DNA from 3 places in the Paenibacillus sp. RC21 genome. Region 2 is predicted to be linked to each of the others. Evidence: riboswitches for the same ligand, from Rfam matches in the RefSeq annotation. Region 2 holds a riboswitch; each other region holds the start of a gene.
What was found. Region 2 has a riboswitch for thiamine pyrophosphate ahead of ABIA61_RS05250 (thiamine phosphate synthase). Riboswitches for the same ligand answer to the same signal wherever they lie in the genome.
Positions count from the first base shown of each region.

Region 1 (4,256 bases), on a different contig from region 2:
CCAGCCATTCCTGAATTTCAGCACCGGTAACTTCTACGGCCTGAACCGTGTTCGGGTACACGTACAGATCGGACACGTTTTTAATGGCTATCGTGCCTTCAGGAATGTTGGTGTAATACTCGGCACCGTTTCGACCACCAGCCTTGAATGGGGCGCCAGCCGACAATACGGGAAGATTTTCGTATTCGGTCCCTTTAAGATGGTTCTGTACGTACCATTTTTGTGCATTCGTCACAATCTGAATGGATGGGTCATCCTGCACTAATGCAAAATAACTGTTAATCGGTGCGGTTGTGGTTCCTACCGGTTGACGAACATAATCCAGCGTTCCTGTATGCTCTTCCTTGATCGCATCTACCAGTTTAAACTCAGGATTCATCTGCACAGCCTGAGTTTTGGGATTCACAACCGGACGCACTTCAGACTGTGAATTTGTTACGTTCCACTCGTATTTTTTCTTTTCCAGGGTCAGGTCAATAATACCTAGCTCCTTGCCCCATGAGGAAGCTTCTACAGCCGGCACACCATTGATCGTTCCTTTATCCAGGTCTACACCGCTCATTTCTTTAAAATCAGGGCCGGGGAAGGATTTATGCGCGTGTCCAAATAAAATAGCGTTAATTCCGTCTACCTTGCTCAAATATTTAACGGCATTTTCCATCATCGGAGTCTGCGGTACATCCTCATAACCTGTGTGTGCCAGCACAATAATAATGTCAGCACCCTCGGTTTTCATTTGAGGAATAAACTTTTTTGCCGTTTCCACAATGTCCTTGGTAACGACCTTTCCCTTCAAATTGCCTTCATCCCATTGTGTAATTTGGGGCGTTACCAAGCCAATCACGCCTACTTTGAGCGTATACTCTTTCCCCTTCTCATCCGTTACCGTTTTATCAAGAATCCGATAAGGGGTAAAATAATTTTTAGTCCCTTGGCCCCCATCATCGTAATATACGTTCGCATTTACGTAAGGAAAATCAGCTCCCTTGAGTGATCTTTCCAAAAAGTCGAGACCATAGTTAAATTCGTGGTTCCCCACCGTAGCCGCATCATAGCCCATAAAGTTCATCATCTTGTAGACCGGATGGACACCGCCTTCTTTCTCGAAGGTTTTGCTTCTGGCCATATAATCACCCAGTGGATTGCCCTGCAACAAGTCGCCGTTATCGAACAACAGGCTGTTTCTCGTTTCACTGCGCGCCTGCTGGATCAGTCCAGCTGTGCTAATCAAGCCATATTCGTTCGTTTCCTTGTCCGCATAGTAATCGTAATTCATCAAGGCCGCATGAATATCCGTTGTTTCCATGATCCGCAAATTCACTGTACCGCTATCCTTGGATTCGCTGGCAGCCCAAGACGGAGCGGCTGAAAACACCAGCATGTTACAGGCAACGACTGCTGCTGTAAGCCCTCTAAACCATTTTTTATGAAATATCAAAATATATCCCTCCTCATTAAGATGTAGGCCTCATACACATACTTTTGCACATATATGTAAGCTTTGAACCCACCATTCCTATTTTAATCCAACGCCGGACAAAAGAGTAGTCATTTACTCCATTTATTTATGAAAAAATAATTAATTTTCCGCAAACATAAAAACCAGCAAACCTCCCAAATAACTCGGAGAATTGCTGGTTTCCTCATATTCTATCCAATTCTATTTCTCCCACACCTGACGTCCGGTTTGCTTACCCACATACTCAATACGAGTCGAATTCACATCCAGAATGACATAATCGGGGTCATCCGGGCCAGAAAACCATTCCTTCAACGAATCATTCCACACTTGTTTGCGGAGTCCCTCGTCAGCCGTTACCCGGACAGTAGCCTCAACCTCCACGACTTCCTTCGTACCGCCAACCTCATAGCCCAGCAGCAGATAAGCGTTTGGATTATCCTTCAGCTCTTCCACCTTATGTGTTTTGCGATCTGTCGCGAGATGAATGTTCAGCCCTTCGTTAAAAAGAGCCATATAGCGCACCTTCGGCTTGCCGCCTTCTACTGTACCCAACGAGCAAAATTTGTTGTTATCCAAAGCCTTTACAATGGCTTGTTCCAGTTGGCTGCGATCCAATGTTTCCGTTTTACCCACGGTACAACAACTCCTTTTCGCAAATTAGAATTCCTGTGAATGCCCATGCCATGTTCCAACACCAGCTCATCAAACCATACCTGCGGCAGTTCTGTAAAACAACATCAACCGATGGGATCATGGTCATTTTCAAAACAAAGCTCACAGTAAAAGTGTACCCTGACGTACGGCAAATGAACCGTCACTTCTTCCCCAATGCTGGACAGACCCGCCTTCTAGGCATATAATCGTCGTAGTAAACCCGAATTGAATAACCCATTCGACTATACAATGCCAGGGGTGCTGGAATCGGCCGGCTGAGAGTGTGTCCCAAGACACTGACCCTTACAACCTGATCTGGGTAATGCCAGCGTAGGAATGCTTAAGCAAGATGCGCCCCTTTTTTCTTATTACGGCGGGCCATCCCTTACTTTGGTATATACAAGCGCAAGCGTCCCGGAACATCGGGGCGCTTTTTTTGTTGAAGATGATGTTGTTGGAACAGATAGCGTCCGGCAGAAGTTATTTTTGTAAAATGGGAAACATAAGCTGTCTGATCCGACGGATTACGGGTAATAAAAGGAGAGAACACAACGATGAAGCGCATGAAAATGTTAAGCCTAGGGCTGATCAGTCTGTGGCTCATGACCCTGACTCTGACCGCCTGCGGCGGAGGCTCCCCCTCTGCACCACAAGGCGCGGCTCCTGCCGCCAATACCCAAGCGACCTCCCCGACCAAGGGACTCAAGGATGTTAAAGTCGTGCTCGACTGGACGCCAAATACGAATCATACGGGACTCTATGTCGCCAAGGACAAAGGATTTTACGAAAAAGCAGGCTTGAATGTCCAGATCGTTCAGCCCGGTTCGGGCGGAGCCGATCAAATGGTTGCTTCCAATGCTGTACCTTTTGGTATCAGTTATCAGGAGGGAGTCACACAAGCTCGTACGCAAGGGGTACCGCTCGTATCCATCGCTGCGGTCATTCAGCATAATACATCAGGCTTCGCAGCCCCGGTTGACCGCGGGATTAAGAGCCCGAAGGATTTTGAAGGTAAAAAATACGGCGGCTGGGGTTCGCCCGTAGAAGAAGCGGTCATGAAATCCATCATGGACGCAGACAAGAGCGATGTAAGCAAGGTGAAGATCATCAACATGGGTAATGCCGATTATTTTACAGCCGTGAAGCGGGATATCGACTTTGCCTGGATTTTCTACGCATGGACCGGGATTGAAGCCCAACTACGGGGTGAACCACTGGATATGCTGTATGTAAAAGATTATTCCAAAAGTCTGGATTACTATACACCCGTCATCGTGAGCAACGAACAGACCATTAAAAATGATCCCGAACTGGTCAAGGCCTTCATGGACGCGACCGCCCAAGGCTATGAATATACCATCGCTCACCCGGAAGAAGCCGCAGACATCTTGACCAAAGCGGTTCCGGAACTGGATAAAAAGCTGGTACTCGCCAGCCAAAAATGGCTAAGCCCGCGTTATCAGGACGATGCCGCCCAATGGGGCGTACAAAAAACGGAAGTATGGCAAAACTACTCCGACTGGATGTACGAACGCAAGCTGCTCAGCAAGCCTTTGGAAGTCGATAAAGCCTTCACAAACGACTTCCTGCCCAAGCGTTAATCTTGTAAATCGAACTTGAAAGTACCTTTGTGCCACTACGCAGTCGGTTGATGCTTCCGAAGCGAGCTTTCCTATGGAAGGCTTTTAAAGCGACCGCTAACGCTTGTACAGCACCATTCCGTCCACTTCGTTTTTATGTTCATTTTGCTTTTGTAAAAATGCCACACCAATAAAACCCAAAAATATGATGGTTTTAAGGTGGTTGGCAGCGCAGCGGTTCATTTGAATCTGGAGAAGCGCAGCGTTCGCCTTTGCCGTGGGATTCTTACCTTTTAAATTTATTCAATGAATCCCACGGCAACAGCGATCGTAAGATCAAATGAAACGCGGAGCGGTCTCACCCGCCTTAAACCACCATATTTCCCTAAAAACAATCCAATGAAGGACAGGTGAATTCACATGGCTAACACACTGCTCAGTATTCAAGTAATTCCTAAAACCCCCAATAACGAGGACTCTTACGTATATGTAGATACGGCAATTGAAGTTATTCAGCGCTCCGGTGTCAAACATCAGGTGAACCCATTGGATACGACCAT
Region 1 covers NZ_JBIYCS010000006.1:71,836-76,091, reverse strand. Annotated here, with positions in the region: gene ABIA61_RS19315 (bifunctional 2',3'-cyclic-nucleotide 2'-phosphodiesterase/3'-nucleotidase) at 1-1,438, opposite strand, end outside; gene ABIA61_RS19310 (pyridoxamine 5'-phosphate oxidase family protein) at 1,661-2,095, opposite strand; TPP riboswitch at 2,361-2,470, shown strand; gene ABIA61_RS19305 (ABC transporter substrate-binding protein) at 2,671-3,717, shown strand; gene ABIA61_RS19300 (MTH1187 family thiamine-binding protein) at 4,117-4,256, shown strand, end outside.
Region 1: it holds a riboswitch for thiamine pyrophosphate, as region 2 does, so the genes downstream of both, ABIA61_RS19305 (ABC transporter substrate-binding protein) here and ABIA61_RS05250 (thiamine phosphate synthase) in region 2, are expected to answer to the same signal.

Region 2 (4,256 bases):
ATGAGTTCCAATGAGAATGGGTTTAGCAGGCCGCGTCCTGTACCAATGGGTGAAGCTCCAGGCATAACAGCATGTACGCCAAGCTTTTGCAGCCTTTTGGCTAGAATCACATCATCCGATATGTAGGGCAGCACGATAAAACCTTCCTCCAGCAGTTTTTCACTGGCCTTGAGTGTTTCAAAAGGATCAGGCAGCAATGTCTTGCTATCCCCAATGACCTCCACCTTAATCATGTCGCACAGACCTGAGGCTCTCGCCAGCTTAGCGATACGCACTGCCTCATCCGCCGTTGTCGCTCCTGCCGTATTGGGAAGCAGCGCATAACGACTCAAATCCAGTGTATCCAGAAAATGTTGCTTATCCCGTTCCTCCAAATTTAATCTTCGCACGGCAAATGTTAATATTTCGGTCTCCGCAGCTTCCACAGCTTTGGATTGAATATCCAGATCAGGGAATTTTCCTGTACCCAATAACAGCCTTGACGTAAAAGATGCTTTACCAATCGTTAACATGATTAACCGCCTCCCACAAAATGTACAATTTCCAAGCTGTCTCCATCCTTCAGTACCGCTTCATCATGATCTTCACGAGTCAATATATGATGATTCAGCTCCACCACTACAGTTTTCACTTTCAAATCCAGCTCTTTCAGCAGTTGATCCACATGAATGATCCGATTGGAAAAGGTCATGTTCTGACCGTTAATCGTCAGCTTCATTCGCTCGCCTCCTTTATACGTTCAGGAGAAAAGCCGCTTATTCCAAGCTCAGCCACACTAGCCCCTTTTAACAGAGCTGCTATCGCACGCCCGGTAGCTTCACTCAGCAACACACCGTTCCGGTAATGCCCGACCGCGGCATATACTCCTTCTACGCCGGGAACAGGCCCAATACAAGGACGCCCCGCCACTGCCTGCGGACGCAAGCCCGCCCAAGTGCATATAAAAGAAGCTTCACGGACGCGAGGCAACCAGGCAGAAGCACGGGCCAGCAGCCCCTCCAGGCTTCCAATGCTCACCTCTTTGTCAAACTGATGCGGCAGACTCGTCGCTCCAATCCAAAGCTCGTTGTTCCGCTTGGGCACTAAGTAAATATCATCGGCGTAAAGGGTATATTCCAACGGATGTTCCTTCAAGGAGACTGAAACAGCCTCACCCTTGACCGGATAAAGCGGATATTCAAAACCGACCTGCTCCAGCAGTCTCATACTATCCAAGCCTCCAGCAATAATGACCTGATCACAGGAAAAAAAGCCACTGTCTGTTTGTACGCCGCAAACTCGCCCATGCTGTACTACAAGTTGCTCCGCCTGTGTACCAGAGCATATTGTTGCTCCCAGTACGACAGCTGCCCCTGTATAAGCACGACAAAGCTGGGCAGGAGAAATCTGTGTCTCCTTTGATCGGTATATAGCCCCGATCACTTGACCATCCAAACCTGGAATTCGGCGAGCCAATTCTCTGGCATCCCACCACACAGGATGATCAACCTCTTGCGCAATAGCCGCATTCCAGCGTTTTTGCCCCTCTGCTTCCGAACGGAAGGGAGTCACAAATCCTTCTGTACGGAATTCCACCGAAACACCAGACAAACGCTCTAGGTCACGAACCAGCTCGGGAAATGCATCCCGGCTTGTGCGAGCGAACTGTGCCAATTCAGGGTCGGTGAATTCTTCACTCTCTGCTGCCAGCATCCCAACCGCAGCCCCTGAGGCTCCCCCGCCCGGAATGAATCGTTCCACCAATATCGTACTGCGACCCTCCTTGGCCACATGATAAGCAATGGAACTACCGATGACACCTCCACCAATCACCAAGCATTCAGCGTGTCCAATAGCTTGTACCTCTGTTTTTATCTCTGGCATATGTTCCATCTCTCCTCTCCACTAACGATTCTGCTTGCAGCGATCTCCTACTTTCATTTCACCACTACATGCTGTGCACTACCCGATCCACCATTCGCTTGTACGCCATCGCAGCCGCAACGGGGGACTCAGCCTCCCAGATGCCGGACATCACCGCAATTCCGCTTGCACCCGCAGTATACAGCTCGTGAATATGGCATGGTTGTATGCCGCCTAGAGCAATCACAGGAATGTTCAGCAGCCTGCATATGCGCTCAAGCTGTGCTATACCTCGCGGAGTAACACCAGGCTTGCAGTGAGTCTCATACACATGGCCATAGAGTACATAATGCGCTCCTGCCCGTTCGGCAGCCTGTGCCTCCTCCAAGGAATGCACCGACACCCCACAGCGCATATCCTCTGAAAGTAAGCTTTTGACAGCTGCAACAGGTAATCCGTTAGCCGGTAGCTGGATAGCTCCAACGGAGGTAAGCAAAGCAACATCCACCCGGTCATTTACTGCAATTTGCTGTAAAGGAACTCCTCGATTCACCATACTGCGGGTTAAAGCAAGCAATTCAGATGCGCCCTTCTGCTTCAAGCGCACGTGTACATAATGAACATACGGATGAATAGCAGCAGCCACTTGGGCAGTATGTGCATGTGCACTAAAATCGCCTTCCATCGTAATTACGTGCAATTCGATCTTATTCTCACCTCACAATGGACTAAATGGTTGTAAGCTGACCCTGTATCTTTACAGTCTCATATCGTGCTATACGTTATGGACTAACCACGTTTACCAGCAAAAAAATGAAGGGGTACGGTATATGAATACGAATATATGAACAAGAACGAAAACGCAAAAAAACCACTTCCCGAAGGAAGTGGTTTAACGTACGTCCAATAACCAAACGGATCATTATATCCGTATACGTATATCGTCCCACATACAAACAAAGTAATAAATTCGTTACCTCGTTTGTACGGCGCTCACTTCCCTACGCTGGCATAACCCAGATCAGGTGCAAAGGGTCCGAAATCCGTTTATTCCGTCTCAGCCGCATGGGCGGCTCCCCTAGTGTAACTATTTTATTGTATCAGCTAAAGATAGCTTAGCATAATTTCCTAATCCTGCAAACCCTGCTTCTTGTGAAGCTTGGTACAGAACTGGATATTTAGTTGACTTTACTTGTCCATTCTTCCACATTCCACGTTTTGGTTACCCAATCCTCATAAAAGTCCGGTTCGTGAGATACGAGCAGCACCGTTCCTTTGTATTCCTTCAAGGCACGTTTCAACTCATCCTTTGCTTTGATGTCCAAGTGATTGGTAGGCTCATCGAAAAGCACCCAATTGCTTTCCCGCATTAGCAGTTTGCATAGGCGGACTTTGGCCTGCTCACCACCACTGAGCGCGGATAGCGGACGGGTGATATGCTCATTTTTCAAACCGCAACGCGCCAAATGCGCCCGTACTTCATGCTGGTTCAAGTGCGGGAATTCATTCCACACATCCTCAATCGGTGTAACTTTCTCTGCTCGTACCTCTTGCTCAAAATAAGCTGGCTGCAAGAAATCCCCTTGATAGGTCTTGCCGCTGATCGGCGGAATTTTTCCCAGAATGGTTTTGAGCAATGTCGATTTACCGACACCATTGTAGCCCACAATCGCAATTTTATCGCCGCGTTCAATCGTCATGGACATTTTAGGCAACAGGACATGGGTGTAGCCAATTTCAAAATCAATACCCTCAAACACCGTTTTCCCACTCGCACGTGCTTCTTTAAATTGGAATGTTGGTTTAGCCGCTTCTTCCGGTTTATCGATGCGCTCGATTCGATCAAGCTGCTTCTCACGACTCTTCGCTCGACCTGACGTAGAGGCGCGCGCCTTATTGCGTTGAATGAAATCTTCCTGTTTCTTAATAAAATCCTGCTGCTTCTCATAAGCTTCAATATGCTGGCTTTTGTTCAGGTCTGCCATTTCAAGGAACTTTTCATAGTTGGCTGAATAACGGGTCAGCTTGGCAAATTCAAGATGATAGATGACATTAACGACCTGATTCATAAACTCAGTATCATGAGAAATAAGAATAAACGCATATGGATAATCCTTCAGATAACGTGTAAGCCATTCAATATGCTCTACATCCAAATAGTTGGTAGGCTCATCCAGTAGCAACACATTCGGCTTTTCCAATAGCAGCTTGGCAAGTAGGACCTTCGTCCGTTGTCCACCGCTAAGTGCGGAAACATCCCGCTCCAGTCCTATTGCGGAAAGGCCCAATCCATTCGCCATTTCTTCAACCTTCACATCGATGAGATAAAAATCCCCCATATCCAGTTGTTCCTGAATTTCACCCATCTGTTCCAGCAGCACTTCCAGTTCTTCAGGAGAAGCTTCTCCCATCTT
Region 2 covers NZ_JBIYCS010000002.1:21,151-25,406, forward strand. Annotated here, with positions in the region: gene ABIA61_RS05235 (thiazole synthase) at 1-512, opposite strand, end outside; gene thiS (sulfur carrier protein ThiS) at 515-718, opposite strand; gene thiO (glycine oxidase ThiO) at 715-1,863, opposite strand; gene ABIA61_RS05250 (thiamine phosphate synthase) at 1,928-2,542, opposite strand; TPP riboswitch at 2,824-2,932, opposite strand; gene ABIA61_RS05255 (ABC-F family ATP-binding cassette domain-containing protein) at 3,021-4,256, opposite strand, start outside.

Region 3 (4,256 bases), on a different contig from region 2:
CACAGACGGGCTTCTCTATGTTGAAAGGAGTATGGCTTCTAAAATAGACCCCTTACTTCGTAGTCGTTTGTTTACTGGCATTAGCGATAGTTTTCTTGTCCTCCAGCTCTTGTACACCGCTTAAAAACGTCGATACCCGCCGCAAATACTCACGTGGATGCTCCCTGAAAATAAGCTCATGCAGCCCGTTTTTGACAATCCATACACTGGAAAGCGGGTTGGTTTGATTGGCAGCGAGCTTTTCCGCAATCGGGTAAGGAGCCTTTTCATCCTGCGTCCCATGTACAAACATGATCGGGAACGGATAGTTTTCCGCTTTGACCTCTTGGTATGGAATCTGATGCAGGCTGGTACCGTTCAAGACTGGAAACAGCAGCTCCAGAATTTCCAGAGATGGATGGCGCGGCAGATCAATTTGATTATGAATGTTATGGTACAGCGTATCCGGCTCCAGGAGGAAGGTGCTGTCCAAAATCATGGCGTCCACATCTTTGGTTTGCAAGCCCGCCTGAAGAGCAGTTCCTGCCCCCATCGAGAAGCCCCATACGATAATCTCCGAGGAACCGCGTTGCTTCGCAAGCTGGATCGCCCCGAGAAGCTGCTGGGATTCCGCTTTGCCTCCGGTTGCGACGGCTTTGCTATTTTGTGATGCGAATCCGTAATCGAACATGACAACGTTAAAATTCAAACGGTGGGCATAATGCGCCAGATCATACATCGGAATCCAGCTTTCTTCGCGGTTGGCCCCATAACCGTGGCTGAAAATAATCGTTTTCTTCGATTGATCCGCCGGGATATACCAGCCCTGCACCATCCGGCTGCCGTCCTTGGCGGGGAAGCTGACATCCTCGTAGGGCATTCCTTTGGCCTGCATCGGGTTCGAGTACAGTGGCGCGACGGTTGGATTCGTCAGTACCCATGCGATATAGGCGTGCAGGGTAATAAAGCAAAACAATAGAAAAAATACGACCGACAGCAGCAAGGCAATAACGACATGCTTGATTCGCAGCAGCCGGGGGTTGATCAGTGGGGTGGACGGCTCATGGACAGCATGCTGTAGCTGAGAGCTGCGCTGGGATGTCGAAATCATGTAAGAGCCTCCTTATATAAAAATGAACTCCGTTTCATAGAATTCTAGGTACAATTCCACTTGAAAATGATAGTTTATGTCCGTATAGATACCTATTATCGTATGATGCGTGTTATCCAAAGTCAACGGCTGAACCGGAAAAGTAAAAATGATGCAAAGATTTGTCGATGTTTGTTCTCGTTCTGTAATATGGCTGTCACAAAAACATTGGTTTACAGTAGCCGCGACTATTCTATATAATTTATGTAACCATGTTTCATGGTGTGAAACGAATATGGAACAAAGAGGAGCGGTTCACAATGGAAGACCGTAAATTAACGGTTCGCGCCGTGGAGCGTGCGCTTGATATACTGATGTGTTTTACTGGAGATTCCGATCTGGGTCTAACAGAGATTGCTTCCAAAATTGGTTTACATAAAAGTACCGTTCATCGGCTGCTGACCACGCTGGAGGATCGGGGCTTTGTCGTTCGGAATCCCGCAACGGAAAAATACCGGCTCGGCATCCGGATATGGGAGCTATCCACCCATCTGTCGCAAAGCGACGAGCCGGCGATTCTATTACAGCCAGCGATGGAAGGATTGCGTGACCGTCTGGGCGAAACGGTCAGCCTATACCTGCGCGATGGCAGTATGCGTATCCGCATTCAGGCCGTGCAGAGCAATCAGGCGATCCGCCGCGTTGCGCCAGTGGGTGCAAGCATGCCGCTGGCTGTAGGAGCCTCCAGCAAGGTGCTGGCGGCCTTTATGCCGCAGCAGGAGCTGGAAGCCCTGCTAAGCGGGGATGAATGGCCGCCCTCGGTAGACCCGGAGGTCTATAAGGCTCAATTGCAGGATATTCGTGAGAAGGGCTATGCGACCAGCTATGAGGAGCGGGAGCCGGGCGCTGCTGCTGTGGCTGCGCCTATCGTGAATCGGAAGGGACAGGTCGCTGCGGCCTTGTCTGTATCCGGTCCGGTCAGCCGACTAGCGCCCGAGACGCTGCATGATTTTGCACCGATTTTGATCGAGGCGGCAAAGGAAATGGGGCTTATGCTTCCATAATCTTTGGAAAAAGGGACCAGAGAAGGGTTGCCAAAGCCGTAAATTTGAAGTAATCTGATGGGGATGGCGGGTTGTCAGTTATAGCCGCCTCATGCGAATAGAATTATCACAGTTACTGGGGGAGCCTGTAATGCCGGGCTGAGATGGAATCGCACTAGATTTCGGACCCTTTGCACCTGATCTGGATCATACCAGCGTAGGGAAGTAATCGGCCATTGAAATGTATACGTAGCCGCTGTCTATGGCAATGCATCGGAGTATGATTCCGCGTGCGTAGCCGTCTGCATAGCTGTTTCGTTAGATTAGCCGGTTCCCTGGGGAACCGGCTTTTTTGCATAGATCAGCCAGCCTGGGGATGGTTCCGGATCGGTGTGTCATTTCATCGAAACGGGAGGAATGGACAATGAAACCGACAGAAACAGAAGGAACAGCAGGGAACGCAGTGGATGAACAGACAGGAGGGGTGAAGCCCTTTCCGGGGAGCCGCAAGGTATATATTCAAGGCTCGCGGCCGGACATTGCCGTACCGGAGCGTGAAATCGCCCTGCATCCCACACATACGCCACAGGGCACGGAGCATCATGAGCCGTTACGTGTGTACGATACGAGCGGTCCCATGACCGACGAAGCCTATCAGGTCGATATCCGTCAGGGCTTGCCTCCATTACGGCGGGCTTGGGCACTGGAACGGGGCGATGTGGAGGCTTACGAGGGGCGTGCCGTCAAGCCAGAGGATAACGGGTTGAAGCCCGGCTCCAAACGGGAGACGGCTGAATTTCCCGGCGTAACCAACCGTCCGCTCCGTGCGCGGCAAGGGCGTAGTGTAACGCAAATGCATTATGCGCGGCAAGGGATCATTACGCCCGAAATGGAATTTGCATCCATCCGCGAAGGGGTGGAACCTGAGTTTGTTCGACAGGAGTTGGCGGCTGGACGAGCTATTTTGCCTTCAAATATCAACCACCCGGAAAGTGAGCCGATGGTGATTGGGCGTCATTTTCACGTGAAGATTAATGCGAACATTGGTAATTCTGCGGTTACGTCCTCCATCGAGGAGGAAGTGGAGAAAATGACCTGGGCTGTACGCTGGGGCTCGGATACGGTCATGGACCTGTCCACAGGCCGTAACATCCATACGACACGTGAATGGATCATCCGTAACTCCCCTGTGCCGATTGGGACTGTACCACTGTATCAGGCGCTTGAAAAGGTGAACGGCGAAGCCGAGGCGCTAACGTGGGAGCTGTATCGTGACACGCTGATTGAGCAGGCGGAGCAGGGCGTGGACTATTTCACCATTCATGCGGGCGTGCTGCTGCGGTATATTCCGATGACGGCAAGTAGAATGACAGGAATTGTGTCCCGTGGAGGGTCGATTATGGCGGCATGGTGCCTTGCGCACCATCAGGAGAACTTTTTGTACACGCATTTTGAGGAAATATGCGAAATCATGAAAGCCTACGATGTGGCCTTTTCCCTCGGGGATGGTCTGCGTCCGGGTAGTATCTATGATGCGAATGATGAGGCACAGTTTGCTGAGCTGGATACGTTGGGTGAGTTAACGCAAATTGCCTGGAGGCACGACGTTCAGGTCATGATTGAAGGACCGGGACATGTCCCGATGCACAAAATCAAGGAGAATGTGGAACTGCAAATGGAAATTTGCAAGGAAGCTCCCTTTTATACACTGGGACCGCTCACGACGGATATTGCACCCGGATATGATCATATTACCTCGGCTATCGGGGCGGCAATGATCGGTTGGTTCGGGACGTCCATGCTATGCTATGTTACGCCGAAGGAGCATTTGGGCCTGCCGAACAAGGATGATGTCCGCGAGGGTGTCATTACCTACAAAATTGCGGCACATGCTGCCGATCTGGCAAAAGGCCATCCACGGGCGCAGCAGCGGGACGATGCTTTGTCCAAGGCACGCTTTGAATTCCGCTGGCGCGATCAGTTCAATCTTTCGCTCGACCCTGAGCGGGCTCTGTCCTACCATGATGAGACGCTGCCAGCAGAGGGAGCCAAGGAAGCACACTTTTGCTCGATGTGCGGTCCCAAGTTTTGCAGTATGCGTATCACGCAGGACATTCGCGCCTATGCGGCGGATAAGGGGCTGA
Region 3 covers NZ_JBIYCS010000010.1:84,684-88,939, forward strand. Annotated here, with positions in the region: gene ABIA61_RS23780 (alpha/beta hydrolase) at 53-1,090, opposite strand; gene ABIA61_RS23785 (IclR family transcriptional regulator) at 1,390-2,133, shown strand; TPP riboswitch at 2,241-2,353, shown strand; gene thiC (phosphomethylpyrimidine synthase ThiC) at 2,537-4,256, shown strand, end outside.
Region 3: it holds a riboswitch for thiamine pyrophosphate, as region 2 does, so the genes downstream of both, thiC (phosphomethylpyrimidine synthase ThiC) here and ABIA61_RS05250 (thiamine phosphate synthase) in region 2, are expected to answer to the same signal.